2 regions of the Thioalkalivibrio sp. K90mix genome follow, and region 1 is predicted to be linked to the other one. Evidence: predicted binding sites of a transcription regulator. Region 1 holds the regulator's gene; the other holds the start of a gene.

Region 1 (7,564 bases):
GAGGCGGCGATGCCGGCGATGGTCCTGGGGCTCGTGTTCTGTGATCGCTTCCGGCTCGATACCGGCCTGTATGCGGCCGCGGTCACGCTGACGACGGCGCTGTCGCTGGTGACACTCCCGCTGTGGTTCGCCATCGCCGGGTATCTGATCCCTGGGGGGTGACAGTGCGCGCGGGTCGGGCTCGGCGATCGGTTACAGCGATCGGCTACAATTGGCGGGTGAAGAGACACCCCGCTCTACCCACCTCAGGTCCTGGCACTCGCTGATGGTCCTTCCCGTTATTGCGGTCATCGCCGGTCTGGTCCTGCTGACCTGGAGTGCCGACCGCTTCGTGTTCGGTGCCTCGGCGTTCGCGCGCAGCGTGGGCGTGAGTGCGCTGCTGGTCGGGCTGACCATTGTCGCCTTCGGTACCTCGGCCCCGGAGATCGTCGTGTCCGTACTGGCGACGCTGCAGGGCAACCCGGGCCTCGCGGTGGGTAATGCGATCGGCTCGAACATCGCGAATATCGGGCTGGTGCTGGCGATGGCGGCGCTGGTGGCGCCGCTCGTTATCGGGCACGGCCTGGTGCGCCGCGAGCTACCGATCCTGATGGGGGTGAGTCTGGCTGTCCTGTTTCTGCTGCTGGACGGCGAGCTGGGCCGCCTGGAGGGCGGGCTTCTGATTTCGGGGTTGCTGCTGGTGACCGCCTGGGTGATCCATATCGCGCGGCGTGCGCAGGCGCTGGATCCGGCCGAGGCGCCTGAAGAGGTGCGTGGCATGGTCGAGGCCATCCCGGCGACCACCTCTACCGGTCGCGCCCTGGGCTGGCTGGGGCTTGGTTTGGCGCTGCTGATTGCCAGCAGCCAGCTGGTGGTCTGGGGCGCGGTGGGGATTGCGGAGCAACTGGGCATCAGTGACCTGGTGATTGGCCTGACCATCGTGGCCATCGGGACTAGCCTGCCGGAACTGGCGACTTCCCTGGTGGCGGCCTTTCGCCGCGAGGCGGGATTGGCGATCGGCAACGTGATCGGTTCCAATCTGTTCAACCTGCTGGCCGTGCTGGCAGTCCCCGCGCTGATTGCGCCGCTGGCGATCGAGCCCGAGGTGCTGGTCCGCGACTACCCGGTGATGCTCGGCATGACCGCCACGCTGTTCGTCTTTGCCCTGGCGCGAGGCAGCCAGCTGCGGCGCTGGCAGGGGGGGCTTCTGCTCGTGGTGTTCGCGGGCTACCTTGTCCATCTCGGAATGACGGCAACCGCATGAATTTCAATCCTGATACCACTCGCAAGCTGGCCCTGGCGGTCCTGAACGATGAGGCCGAGGCCGTGCGTCGACTGGCCGACCGCGTGGACGATGCGTTCCTGGAGGCCTGTCGCCACATCCTCGAATGCCGCGGCCGGGTCGTGGTGACCGGCATGGGCAAGTCCGGCCATATCGGCTCCAAGCTGGCGGCCACCCTGGCCTCCACCGGGACCCCGGCGTTTTTCGTCCACCCCGGCGAGGCCAGCCACGGCGATCTTGGCATGATTACCCGTGACGACGTGGTGATCGCCCTGTCCAATTCCGGCGAGACCGACGAGCTGCTGACCATCCTGCCGTTGATCCGGCGGCTGGACGTACCGCTCATCGCGCTGACCGGCAATCCCGGGTCGCGGCTGGGGCAGGATGCCACCGTGCACCTGGATGTCTCGGTCGAGCGCGAGGCTTGCCCGCTGGGCCTGGCCCCGACCTCCAGCACCACGGCCGCGCTGGCGATGAGCGATGCCCTGGCGGTCGCGGTGCTGGATGCGCGCGGCTTTACCGCCGACGATTTTGCCCGCTCGCATCCCGGCGGCCGACTGGGGCGGCGGTTGCTGGTCCATGTCGCGGACATCATGCATACCGGTGACGCGATCCCGCGCGTGGGTCCCGAGGCCCCGCTGAAGGACGCCCTGTTCGAGATTACGCGCAAGGGGCTGGGGCTGGTGATCGTCGCCGATCCCGAGGCGCATATCCTCGGTGTGTTTACCGATGGCGACCTCCGGCGCACGCTGGATCGTGGCGAAAGCCTGGAGGCGCTGACCATCGGCCAGGTGATGACGCGTGGCGGGCATGCCGCCCGTCCGCAGTGGCTGGCCGTAGAGGCGCTGGAGACCATGGAGAGCAAGCGGATCAATGCCCTGCCGGTGGTGGATGACGACCAGAGGCTGGTCGGGGTGCTGAACATGCACGACCTGCTGCGCGCGGGGGTGGCCTGATGGACCGTCACGACGAGGCCCTGCACAGCCGCCAGGCGGCGGTGCGTCTGCTGATCCTGGATGTCGACGGCGTGCTGACCGATGGCAGCCTGTTCATGGGAGATGCCGGCGAGCAGTACAAGGCCTTTCATTCGCGCGACGGGCACGGCATCCGTCTGGCATTGGACGGAGGGCTGGAGGTCGCGATCCTGACCGGACGCACCTCCGGGGTGGTCGAGCACCGCATGCGGGACCTCGGTGTGCAGCATCTGGTGCAGGGGCGGCGCGACAAGGGGGCCGCACTGCACGAGTTGCTGGAGCAGAGCGGCCATGCGCCCGACGAGGCCGCCTTCGTGGGCGACGACATCGTTGATCTGCCAGCGATGCGCCGTGTGGGGCTCGGCATCGCGGTGGCGGATTCCCACCCGTTGGTATTGCAGCATGCACATTGGGTTACGCAGGCCCCCGGCGGTCGCGGCGCGGTGCGCGAGGTCTGCGAGGGCCTGCTGGCGGCCCAGGGGCGGCTGGAGGCCCTGTTCGCGGAGTATGTCGACGGATGAAGTGGGTGGCCGGACCGGTGGCGCTGATCCTGTTGCCAATGGCGGCGCTGGTGGCCGGCGCTGTTGCCAGCGAGCACGAGCCGGAGGGCGAGGTGACGCTGGAGATCGAGGGCTTCACGCTGCACGCGACTGGCGAGGACGGCGAGTTGAGTCACCGCCTGCGCGGGACGCGGCTGCGCGAGTTTGGCCGTGACGGCCCTCAACTGATCGACGACCCCGACCTGGATATCTTTGACGCCGGCGGTATCGAATGGCACTGGACTGCGCCCGAGGCGCTGCACCGACCGATGGACGAGATCCTGGACCTGATCGGCCCCACGCGGGGGGTGCAGCCCGAGCGTGGCGAGCGCGTGCGCACGGTGATTGAATCCGCCGATGTGACGGTGGCGACCGACACCATGATCGCCACCTCCGATGCCCCGTCGACGCTGGAGCAGCCTGGCCTTTTCCAGCGGGGAACGGGTCTGCGCGTCGACTCGCGAGGGGATACCATAGAGCTGTTCCATGACGTGTACACGCTCTACAGCGAGTCGGGCGAGGAGGAAGCCGCAAATGACTGAACGTGGTGGGTCGTCGCTCGCCCGGGCCGGATGGTCCGTGCTGCTGGGCAGTGCCTTGTTGCTGCTGGCCGCGCCGGTCATTGCCCAGCAGCAGCCCCTGCCGGTGGAGATTACCGCCGATCGTGCGGAGATGGACGACCGGCGGGGCGTAAGCACTTATACCGGTGATGTGGTGGTGATTCGCGGGGACATGACACTGGAGGCCGACAAGGTCTATGTGCGCAGCCGCGATCGACGCCCTTACGAGATGGAGGCCCACGGCGAGCCCGCGCGGCTGGAGTCCCCGGACCCGGAGACGGGCGAGATGCGCATCGCCACCGCGCTGCGCATCGACTACCTGCTGAACGAGGACCGGGTGATCCTGACCGACCAGGCGCATGTGATCACGGCAGCCGAGGAAGCGCGCGGCAAGCGCATCGTCTACGACCTGGAGACGGATGTGATCGAGGCCGAGCGTGGCGAGGCCGATGACGAGCGTGTACGTATCAGGATCCAGCCCCGCGAAGACGACGAATGAACGAGCTCGACACCAGCGCGCCCGCCGCGGCCGGTGGCGAATCTGCGCCGATGGCCGGCTATCTGACCGGCCGCGAGCTGACCAAGCGCTATGGCAAGCGTACGGTGCTGGATCGTGTCGACGTCGATCTGGCACCAGGGGAGGTCGTGGGCCTGCTGGGACCGAACGGCGCAGGCAAGACCACCTGTTTCTACAGCCTGGTCGGCCTGATCCGGCCCAATCGTGGCCGCATCACGCTGGGTGACCGGGACATCACCCGGGCCCCGATTCATTCGCGGGCCCGAGCCGGGCTGGGCTACCTGCCGCAGGAGGCCTCGATCTTCCGTCGGCTGAGTGTTTGGGACAACCTGCAGGCGGTGCTGGAGCTGCGCTCGGAGCTCGACCGCCACGAGCGACGCCGCATCGGCGATGCCCTGATCGAGGAGTTCCAGCTGGAGACCGTGCGCCACAGCCCTGGGATTGCCCTGTCCGGGGGCGAGCGTCGTCGCGCCGAGATCGCGCGGGCACTGGCCGGTGACCCGCGCTTTATCTGCCTGGACGAACCGTTTGCCGGCGTGGATCCGATTTCCGTGGGTGATATCCAGGCCGTGATTGGGCATCTGGCCCAGCGCGGGATCGGTGTGCTGATTTCCGACCACAACGTGCGCGAGACCCTCGGAATCTGCGACAGGGCCTATATTCTTAGTGAGGGCCGCATCCTGAGCGCCGGGACCCCGCAGGAGCTGCTGGACGACCCCCAGGTGCGCCGCGTGTATCTCGGAGAAAACTTTCGACTGTGAACATTGATCAGTGTTTCCTTAAGATGATCTTGATGGTCACCATGGACCTCAAACCGCGATGCTGAAGCCCGGGCTTAATCTGCAGCTGGGGCAGACGCTGACGATGACCCCGCAGCTGCAACAGGCGATCCGTCTGCTGCAGCTTTCCACGCTGGAGTTGCAGGCGGAGATCCAGCAGGCGCTGGAAAGCAACCCCATGCTCGAGCAGGTGGAGGACGAGGGCGAGGAGGCCCCGCCCGAGCGCCCGGAGGAAGGGGGCGAACGGGTCGACGGGGATCGCATGCAGGCCGACACGGCTGGCGATGACGTGATCCCCGAGGAGTTGAGCACCGACAGTCGCTGGGACGACATCTACGAGCCCGCCCCGAGCCCACGCGGCCTGGACGACCGCGACCCGCTGGAGAATACCTCCGACGGCGAGGACGAGGGCCTGCAGGACCACCTGCTCTGGCAGCTGCATCTGAGCCACCTGACCCCACGAGACCAACGGATCGGGGCGGCGCTGATCGACGCGATCAGCCCGGACGGCTATCTGGACAGTGAACTCGAGGCGCTGGCGGAGATGATCAGCCAGGGCGAAGACGAGCCCGTGGGGGTCGACGAGGTCGAGGCGGTGCTGCACTGGATTCAGCAGTGCGACCCGCTGGGCGTCGGTGCGCGGGACCTGCGCGAGTGCCTGGAGATCCAGCTGCGCCATTTGGCGCCGGATGCCCCGGCGCGTGACGCGGCTCGAGCCATCCTGGAAAACGGCATGGAGAGCCTGGCCAAGCGGGACTACCGAGCCCTGCAGCGCCAGTCCGGCGTGCGCGACCCGGACGAGCTGGCGCGGGCGCTGGACCTGATCCGCACCCTGAATCCGCGGCCCGGTGCCCAGATCAGCGAGTCCACTTCGGAATATGTGGTGCCGGATGTCTATGTCCGCCATGACCGCGATGGCTGGCGCGTGGACTTGAACCCGGAGATTGCGCCGCGCATTCGCATCAACGATCTCTATGCGGGCATGGTGCGGCAGGTCTCCGATGCGCGTGATAGCGCGTTTATGCGCGATCAGTTGCAGGAGGCGCGCTGGTTCCTGAAGAGCCTGCACAGCCGGAACGACACCCTGCTGCGGGTCGCCCAGGCCATCGTCGTGCGCCAGCAGGGGTTTCTCGAGCATGGTGAGGTTGCCATGCAACCGCTGATCCTGCGCGATATCGCCGAGACCCTGGAGATGCACGAATCGACCATCTCGAGGGTGACTACACAGAAATACATGCACACCCCGCGTGGGGTATTCGAGTTCAAGTACTTCTTTTCCAGTCATGTTGGCACAGCCGATGGCGGCGAATGCTCGGCGACCGCGATCCGTGCCATGATTCGGGAATTGATTGGTGGCGAGACCCCGAACAAGCCACTGAGTGATGCAAAACTGGCCCAGATCCTGTCGGATCGGGGCATTAATGTGGCCCGACGCACCGTGGCCAAGTACCGCGAGGCTATGCACATACCGTCTTCCAGCGAACGCCGGCAGATGGCGAGTATGCCCAGTGGAACCAAGCAAAAAGGAGCCTGACCATGCAGATCAACCTGACCGGCCATCACGTCGATATCACCGACGCCCTGCGCGACTACGTGAACGAAAAGTTCGCGAAGCTGGAACGCCACTTCGACAAAGTGATCGACGTGCATGTGGTGCTGACCCACGAGAAAAACCAGAACCTGAACAACAAGGCGGAGGCCAATCTCCAGGTCAGCGGCAATCACATCCACGCCGAAGCCAGTCACGAGGATATGTATGCGGCGATTGATGGCCTGATCGACAAGGTGGATCGTCAGCTGATCAAGCACAAGGAAAAGGTCAAGGACCATCACCGCGCCGAGGGTGCCCAGCGCAACCGCGAACAGGCCCTTTAACGCAATGACCATTGCCGAGCTGATCACCCGCGCCCGTATCCGGCTGGAGCCCGAGTGTTCCAGCCAGAAACGGGCGCTCGAGACCCTGGCCGAGTTGCTGGCCGTCGGCGGCGAGGAGTCCGCCGGCCCGGCCAGCGGGGCCATCTTCGAGGCCCTGTCTGCCCGCGAGAAGCTTGGCTCCACCGGTCTGGGGCATGGCGTGGCCATCCCGCATGGGCGTCTGGCCGAGCTCGATGCCCCCCGGGTCGCGGTCCTGCGGCTGGACCAGGGGGTCGACTTCGACGCCATGGACCACGAACCCGTGGACATCCTGATCGCACTGCTGGTGCCCGAGGCGGCGACCAGCGCGCACCTGGACCTGCTGGCGCAGCTGGCTCGCGGTCTCTCGCAGCCCGACAATATCGCCTCGCTGCGCCGTGCCGGCGACGCGGACGCCCTGGAACGCGAACTGACCCGGGCCTTCGGCGACGCCTGAACATGGCTCTCCCGGCAGTACTTTCTCTCTTACGACGCCCCGTGCCAGCACTGCCGGAGATTCGTGCATGAACGAGGCACTGGGAGAGGGCGGCATCGCGCGCGACATCACCGTAGAGGTCCTGATCCAGGCGATGGGCAATCGCCTGGATCTGCGCTACGTACACGGCGAGCAGGTCGCACCGGATCGCAACCTGGTCGGCGGTGACGGCGACGACCTGCCCCTCGCCGGGCACCTCAACCTGATCCGGCCTAACCGTATCCAGGTGATCGGCGATTTCGAGGCGCGCTATATCGCGCGGCTGAGCGATGATCAGCGCGAGCAACTGATCCTGGAGATGGCCCGCACCGGGACGACCGCGGTGATCTTCGCCGAGGACACCTGCCCGTTCTCGGAGATGCCGGACGTCCCCGATGAGCAGCTGCCGCTGATCTTGTGCTCCTCGACCAGCAGCCACGAGATTATCTCCCTGCTGCGCTATTTCCTGCAGCAGCGGCTGGCCCATTTCGAGGTGCGCCATGGCGTGTTCATGGAGATCCTCGGCATTGGCGTGCTGATCAGCGGGGCCTCCAGCGTGGGCAAGA
Region 2 (7,564 bases), 590 kb from region 1:
CCCCGTCCGCCACTGGCGGCTCTCAGGTTCCTCGGGACGAAACCGCTTCGCCCCGCTCGACAGGGACGATGCAATTGGTGTGCCACTATGGGCTGGAGGGGTTTGTGAAGGCGGCGCCGAGGGTGGGCGCCGGGGTCGCGGGCGCGACCTTATGGCGAGGCAGAAAGGGCCGATCAGCCCTTCAGGCGCAGGACAGATCCGTATTCGGTGCGAACCGTCTCGAAGGCCTGGGTATAGGGACCCGCCGTCTCGGAAGCGCCAAGAAACAGATAGCCGCCCGGGTTCATCTGGCGGGCGATTCCGTCAAGAACCTGTCGCTTGGTCTCGGCGGAGAAGTAAATCAGCACGTTGCGACAGAACACGATGTCGAACTTGCCCAGTGCCGCGTAGCGGTCGACCAGATTGAGCTTCTGGAAGCGGCAGCGGCGCTGAATCTCCGGGCGGACACGGTGACCTTCCGCTACCGTCTCGAAGAAGCGGGCGCGACGTGCCTCGCTCAGGCCCCGCACAATGCTCAGGCCGTCGTAGACCGCGCGGCGGGCGTCGTCCAGGATCTTCTCCGACAGGTCCGTACCCAGGATCGAGACCGGCACCACACGCTTGGGCCGCGACTCCTCCCACTCGGATACCACCATCGAGATGCTGTACGCCTCCTGCCCGCTGGAGCATCCGGACGACCAGACCTTGATCCCCGCGCCCTTCTCCGCGCGCTCCGGGAGCAGCACATGGCGCAGGATCTCGAACGGGAAGCCATCACGAAACCAGGAGGTTTCATTGGTCGTCATCGCGTCGATCACACGTGTGCGCAGGCGCGGGTTGGGCGCCTGACGCATCGCATGCAGCAGTTCCGGGACCGACTTGTAGCCGAATTCGTCCAGTAGCCGCGACAGTCGGCTCGACACGAGGTATTGCCGGCTGTCGCCCAGCACCAGGCCACAGCATTCGGAAAGGAACCGCGAGAACTCCTCGTAGTCGCGCGAGTCGATCACGAAGTCATCCTTGAAAGTCGACGAGACGGGCGGACAGGCACGTTGATGACGAATCCTTGACAGCGTGTCGGAAAACCCGGCCGGGGAGTGCGCTCTCCCCCGTACCGTACCGGTACAGTATACGTGCAACCGCACGGGTGCCGACAGCATCCCGACAGGTGACGCATGCGGCGTGCCATGGCCGCTGATGCTCACGCAGCCGGCAATCCGTTACCGCCCCCTTGCCGCAAAGCTCCGGCCTGTCGATTAACACAAACCGCCAAGGCACCGGCTTCAATCCTTGCGGGTTTGATCAAGCACGGCCTCGGCCAGCTCGTCGGGGTTGAACTTGGACAGGAATGCGTCCGCCCCGGCACGCTTGACCATATCCGTATTGAACTCCCCGCTCAGTGACGAGTGCAGCAGAACACGCAGACCTTTCAGGTGATCGTTCGCACGGATTCGGGCCGTGAGGGTATAGCCATCCATACGCGGCATCTCGATATCCGAGATCACCAGCTCCACCACCTCGTTTACGGTCCCGGCCTCGGCCTGTTCCTCAAGGAAATCCAGCGCCTCGCGACCGTCCTTGAAGACCAGATATTCCCAGCCCAGGCCCTTGATGGCACCCTCGATCTGCTTGCGCGCGACCACCGAGTCATCGACGATCACGATCTTGCGCTGTCCGATCCTTTCCCGTTCTTCGTCGGCCTCTGCGCGCACCGAATCGGACACGTTAATGGGCAACGGATTGACGATCGACAGCACCCGCTCGACATCGATGATCTCGACCAGCTTGTTGTCGATCTCGGTGACGGCGACCAGAAAGGACTCGCGCCCGGTCCCCCGTGGCGGCGATTTCACGTCTTCCCAGTTGACGTTGACGATCCGGTCCACGGCCGACACCCAGAAGCCCTGAACCGACCGATTGAATTCGGTCACCACCACCTTGTGATCATCCGTCCCTCCCACGGCCGTGCGCAGCCCCATCGCGCGCGCAAGGTCGATGATGGGGACGGTGCCGCCACGCAGGCTCGCGACACCGCGCACCACGCTCATCGAACCGGGGATCTGTCGCAGCGGCGGCGACGGGATCACCTCGCGCACCTTGAACACGTTGATACCGAAGGTCTGGGAACTCCCCAGATGAAACAGGAGCAGTTCCATACGGTTCTGCCCCACCAGTTGGGTCCGCTGATTCACATCGTCAATGAATTGACTCATTGTCCTGCTCTCCCCCTCGCCCAGCGGCCAGCCACCTCGACTCGCCAGCCCCAGTGTGCACCCCGGTGCCCGACGCTGTCATGCCACAAACCGCCGTCGCATGCCGATTGCACACGGTCTTGACCCGATAACGGCCAGGCGTCGTCACTCTTGAGGGTGTACACCGGATCCGCTGGCATGTTTTCTGCTTGCAAAGCGATACCAACCTCTCGAAACCTGACGAGCCGACACGCACCCAGACCATGAACCAGCCCGCCCCCCAACCCTTTGTTCGCACCTGGTGGCTGTCTGCCGCCCTCGGCGTCGTTCTGGCCCTGGTCTCCATAACGGCGCAGGCCGAGATCGAGGCAGTGGAAAACATCCGCCTGGCGGCCGAGCGTTTCATCCAGGAAGAGCTGAACATCAAACCCGGCGACGAAGCGGTCGAAGTCCAGATCGGTCGGCTGGACAACCGCCTGCGCCTGGCCCGATGCAGCGAGGCGCTGGAGACCCGATTCCCGCCCGGCGGACGACGCGATGGCAATACGGCGGTCCAGGTGCAGTGCGAGGCGCCCGTAAGCTGGTCGATCTATGTCCCGGTCACGGTCGAACGCTATGCCGAGGTCCTGGTCGCCAGCCGAACCCTGCGGCGCCAGCACACGATCCTGCCCGGCGATCTGCGCACCAAGCGCATCCAGACTTCACGTCATGCCGGGAGCTATTTCGAGAGCAAGAACGAACTGGTGGGGCTGCAGACCCGGCGCAACATCCGTTCGGGCCAGATCCTGGGCCAACAGCACGTCACCCAGCGCGAAGTCGTCAGCCGCGGCCAGCGCGTCACCATCCTGGCCGAAAACGGCTCGGTGGTGATCCGCATGCAGGGCGAGGCCCTGGAGAACGGCATTCTGGGCGATCGAATCCGCGTGAAGAACAGCTCGTCCGGACGCGTCGTCGAAGGCGAGGTGCTGGAGTCCGGACATGTACGCGTGGCCCCGTAAAATGGCGAGGCGCCTCGCGTAACCATCCACAAACTGTGAAGCGACTCGTAAATTCACGGCTCAAGGGGCTACAGTTTCAGCCGGTGCTGCCGCTAACCCCTGCAGTAGAATTGCAAAAACAGGAAACCGAATGATGGATATCAAAGGCCCGAACTCCCCCGGCCTGCGCCCGGATGGCAACACCTCCAGCGTAAAGGGCCGCGACGAGACCTCCCGGCCCGACGCAGGCGCTCAGGGCAATGCATCGACGCCCGTGCGACAGGATGACTCCGTCACCCTGACCGGTGCGGCGCAGGCGATGAACGCCGCCTCCGGCGCCGCCAGCAACGCCCCGTTCGACGAGGCGCGTGTCGCCGAGCTGCGCGAAGCCATCTCCAGCGGCCAGTACCCGGTCGACAACGAGCAGCTCGCCGATCGCATGATCGAACTGGAAAGCCTGCTGCGCTAGGCACCCCTGACAGAGACCCCGACGATGTCGCCCGAACAACGCCACGCCTTCCTCCGCTCACTGGAAGCCTCGATTCGGCTCAGCCACCAGATGGAGGACATCCTGCTGCAGGAGACCCGGGCTGTGGAGTCCCGTGCACCCGAGGCCCTGCGCGAGGTCGTGGCGCAGAAACAGACGCTCCTGCAGGACCTGGAAACCGAGAGTCGCCGGCAGCGCGAGACGGTCGAGGCTGCTGGCGAAAGCTACACGCCCGAGGGGCTCGCACGGCTGTTCAGTCGGCTCGAGAGCGGTGCCGAGCTGGAGGACCACTGGCAGGCTCTGCGCCGATCGGTGGAGCGCTGCAACACCCTGAACCAGGGGAATGCCCGGCTGATCGATCGCGACCGTCGACGCGTGGAGATGTCCATCCAGATCCTGCGTGGCGAAGAACCCGGTCCGGCCCCGACCTACGACCCCTACGGCCGCACCCAATCTGGCAGCCGTACGGGTCGGCGCATCACTCGCGCATGAGCTGCGCGCGCCCTGCGCGACACCGCCTCACACCACACCGACCGGCACCCGGGGCTGGTATTCCAGAGCGCCGGGCAGTACCGTGCGGCTTGGCCCAATAATTACAACAACGCCACGCATGGACGAGACCGACTACACCGTCGACAAGCCGGAGCGGATTGCCGGCATCCTCAAGGATCTGGATCACAAGCTCACCCTCGTCAACGTCCGTCTCGACGACGATGGGCCGCTATACAACTCCGCCCTGGTCCGCCTGGATTCCGCTGCACGCGAACTCTTCCTTGACGAACTCACACCCGTCGAAGCCAATCGCCATGTCCAGGAAGGCACCCGCATGCGGGTGTTCGCCAGCCTGCGCGGGGTCGCCGTACGCTTCTCCACGGCCGTCTCGCGCAGCGAGCGCGAGGATGCCGGCGCGCTCTACGTCTGCCCCTACCCCGAGACCCTGGAATATCTGCAGCGACGGGAGACCTTTCGCGTACATATCCCGATGGGCGAACGTCCGCGCGTCGAATTGCAGTATGGCGAATGGAAAGAGCCCGGTATCGGCGACCTGGCCGACCTCTCGGCACAGGGGATGTGCGTGGAGGTGCCACAGGAGTGGGTTGAGGCCCTTGAGGTCGGGACGCCGATGCGTTTCGAAAACCTGTTGCTGCCCGATGTCGGTGAACGCCTGGGCGGCGACCTGCGCCTGGCCAATCGTCGCCGCAGCCCGCGCGATGGATACGTATATGCCGGCTTCCAGGTCACCGGCATGAACCAGTGGCTGGAACGCCAGTTCAACATCGCCCTGCTGCACTACCAGCGCGAGGCGCGGCGACGCTCGATGGAGTAGCCCAGGCCGGTCCAGCCCCCCACATTGCTTCAGACACAAAAAAGGCCGCTGCATGCGGCCTTTTATTTCACCTGAACATCCACCATCAAGTGATTGAATTTGGTCGGGACGGCAGGATTTGAACCTGCGACCCTCTGCACCCCATGCAGATGCGCTACCAGACTGCGCTACGCCCCGAAGCCGCGAATCATATCCGATTCCCCGCCTTCACGAAAGCATCGGCCGCCCACATGCAACCACATTCTTGCGCAAAACCCATTCCCCCTGGGATCGATCGGTTGGGAGCATATTGGTGCGATTCGCTTGGCTCATCGCACCCTACAGCGGACGAGTCGTTGAAGTGGACTTGGGGGCAAGAAGGCAAGAACCAGCGCAGGGTGCGACGAGCCAAGCGAATCGCGTCAACACGACGTTCCGTTCCGAAAGCCAACCCCGCCGGGTCGGCGCCTCAGGCGCGTAATACGCGCAATACCGATTCCAGCTCCGAGATCGTGTCCTGGATGATCTGGCGCGCCTGCTGACGGTCGCCCTTGGCCTCGTCGCCAGACAGCTTCTGTCGCGCGCCATTGATCGTATAGCCCTCTTCGTACAGCAGGGCCCGAATCTGGCGGATCAGGATCACGTCCTGGCGCTGGTAGTAGCGCCGATTGCCCCGCCGCTTGACCGGCTCGAGCATCGGGAACTCCTGTTCCCAGTAGCGCAGTACGTGAGGCTTCACCTGACACAGCTCGGCGACCTCGCCAATGGTGAAGTAGCGCTTGCCCGGGATCGCGGGCAGTTCCTGGTGGTTACTCGCTTCCAGCATAGCTTTCGACCCTCTCGCGCAGCTTCTGCCCCGGGCGGAAGGTGACGACACGACGAGCGGAGACCGGGATTTCCTCGCCGGTCTTCGGATTGCGACCAGGCCGCTGGTTCTTGTCGCGGAGGATGAAGTTGCCGAAGCCGGAGAGTTTCACACCCTCGCCATCCTCCAGCGACTGGCGCATCTCCTCGAAGAACATCTCGACGAACTCCTTGGCCTCACGCTTGTTAAGACCCAGTTCTTCGTTCAGCGTGGCGGCAAGATCCGCCTTCGTCACTGCTGCCATGGAATCACTGCCTCAGGGTTGCCTGGAAGCGAGCGTGCAGATGCTCGACGACCTTGTCGGTGACGCTTGCGACGTCCTGTTCGCCTAGGGTGCGATCAAAAGCCCGCAAAATCAAGCCCAAAGCGAGGCTCTTTTCGTCCGGATTCAAGCCCTTGCCCTGGTACACATCAAACAGCCGGACATCCTGGACCAGGCCCAGCGCCAATTCCTCGATCGCGCTCAGCACATCGCCCGCCGGAACGGTCTCCTTCACCACCAGGGCCAGATCGCGCCGGATCGAGGGATACGGCGATAACGGCGCGAACTGCACAACCGGTGTATGCAGGATCGCCCGAGCATCCAGATCGAACAGATAAACCGGCTCCACATCGAATTGCTTGCAAAGGGCCGGGTGCAGGCGCCCGACCCAGCCGATGGGGCGATCACCCGCCAGAATCCGCGCGGACTGTCCATCATGGAGGGCAGGATGTTTTTCCGAACGAAATCCCAGCGGCCCATCCAAAGAGGCACATAACCCCTCGACCACACCCTTGGCATCAAAGAAATCGACTCGACGCGACGGGGCCTCCCAGTGCTCCGGATGCGCCCGCCCACCCAGCAGGCCCGCGAGACGCGGCTCCTGGCGCAGGCCGGAGGCATCCGGCACAAAACGCAGGCCATGCTCGCACAAGCGCAGATCCGGCTGCTGGCGCGCCTGGTTATAGGCCGCCGTGGCCACCAGACCGGGCCAAAGGCCAGGGCGCATCACCGCCAGATCACTGGAGATCGGGTTCGCCAGCGCCAGAGGCTCCACGGCCGGATAAAAGGCCCGCGAAGCCTCGGCGTCGATAAAACTGAAGCTGATCACCTCGTGAAAGCCCTGGCGCGCCAGCTGATCGCGCAGCCCGCGCAAGGATGGAGAGCGCTCGGCAGGCGCCACCGGGGACGGCAGGCGCTGCGGCAGGCGGTCATAGCCATGCACCCGGGCCAGCTCCTCGATCAGGTCCTCCTCGCGCTCCAGATCGAAGCGCGCCCGCGGCGCACGGACCTGCCAGCCGCCTTCCACGGACTCGACCCGGCAGGCCAGTGCACCCAGAATGCGCTCGACCTCGGCATCCTCGAACGTCGTACCCAGCAGCCGTTCGATGCGCGGCCGACGCAGCCGGATCGGCTGATCGAAATGCGAAGACGGTAGCTCGCCGGCACGTTCCACCGGCCCGCACTGCCCGCCACAGATCTCCAGCAACAGGCGCGTGGCGCGTTCCATGGCCTGCTCGACCAGTGTGGGATCCACGCCCCGCTCGAAACGATGCGAGGCATCGGTATGCAGACCATGGGCCCGCGCGCGACCGGCCAGCGCCAGCGGGGCAAAGTGGGCACACTCCAGTACCACCCGGGTCGTGTCGTCATCCACGGCGCTGTCCGCACCGCCCATGATTCCGGCCAGCGCCACAGGCGCGGTAGTCGAGGCGATCACCAGGTCCTGCTCGGCAAGCTCGACTTTCTGCTCACCACCCAGCAAGGTCAGCGACTCG

Evidence for each region. Region 1 encodes sigma-54, which starts transcription at its own class of promoters, with help from an activator protein. Its sites were predicted from a motif close to TGGCANGNTNCNTGCTT; they were not measured.
Region 2: the regulator sigma-54 is predicted to act here: its motif matches at 2,366-2,382, upstream of flgA (flagellar basal body P-ring formation chaperone FlgA).

What each region holds. Positions count from the first base shown of each region.
Region 1 covers NC_013889.1:386,285-393,848, forward strand. The annotation lists gene TK90_RS01770 (AEC family transporter) at 1-162, shown strand, start outside; gene TK90_RS01775 (calcium/sodium antiporter) at 266-1,243, shown strand; gene TK90_RS01780 (KpsF/GutQ family sugar-phosphate isomerase) at 1,240-2,217, shown strand; gene kdsC (3-deoxy-manno-octulosonate-8-phosphatase KdsC) at 2,217-2,756, shown strand; gene lptC (LPS export ABC transporter periplasmic protein LptC) at 2,753-3,316, shown strand; gene lptA (lipopolysaccharide transport periplasmic protein LptA) at 3,354-3,833, shown strand; gene lptB (LPS export ABC transporter ATP-binding protein) at 3,884-4,612, shown strand; gene TK90_RS01805 (RNA polymerase factor sigma-54) at 4,671-6,164, shown strand; gene hpf (ribosome hibernation-promoting factor, HPF/YfiA family) at 6,167-6,505, shown strand; gene TK90_RS01815 (PTS sugar transporter subunit IIA) at 6,510-6,980, shown strand; gene hprK (HPr(Ser) kinase/phosphatase) at 7,048-7,564, shown strand, end outside.
Region 2 covers NC_013889.1:975,524-983,087, reverse strand. The annotation lists gene TK90_RS04650 (protein-glutamate O-methyltransferase CheR) at 174-989, opposite strand; gene TK90_RS04645 (chemotaxis protein) at 1,263-2,192, opposite strand; gene flgA (flagellar basal body P-ring formation chaperone FlgA) at 2,435-3,169, shown strand; gene flgM (flagellar biosynthesis anti-sigma factor FlgM) at 3,303-3,617, shown strand; gene TK90_RS04630 (flagella synthesis protein FlgN) at 3,642-4,127, shown strand; gene TK90_RS04625 (flagellar brake protein) at 4,246-4,962, shown strand; tRNA gene TK90_RS04620 (tRNA-Pro) at 5,063-5,139, opposite strand; gene TK90_RS04615 (MerR family transcriptional regulator) at 5,411-5,767, opposite strand; gene TK90_RS04610 (integration host factor subunit alpha) at 5,751-6,050, opposite strand; gene pheT (phenylalanine--tRNA ligase subunit beta) at 6,055-7,564, opposite strand, start outside.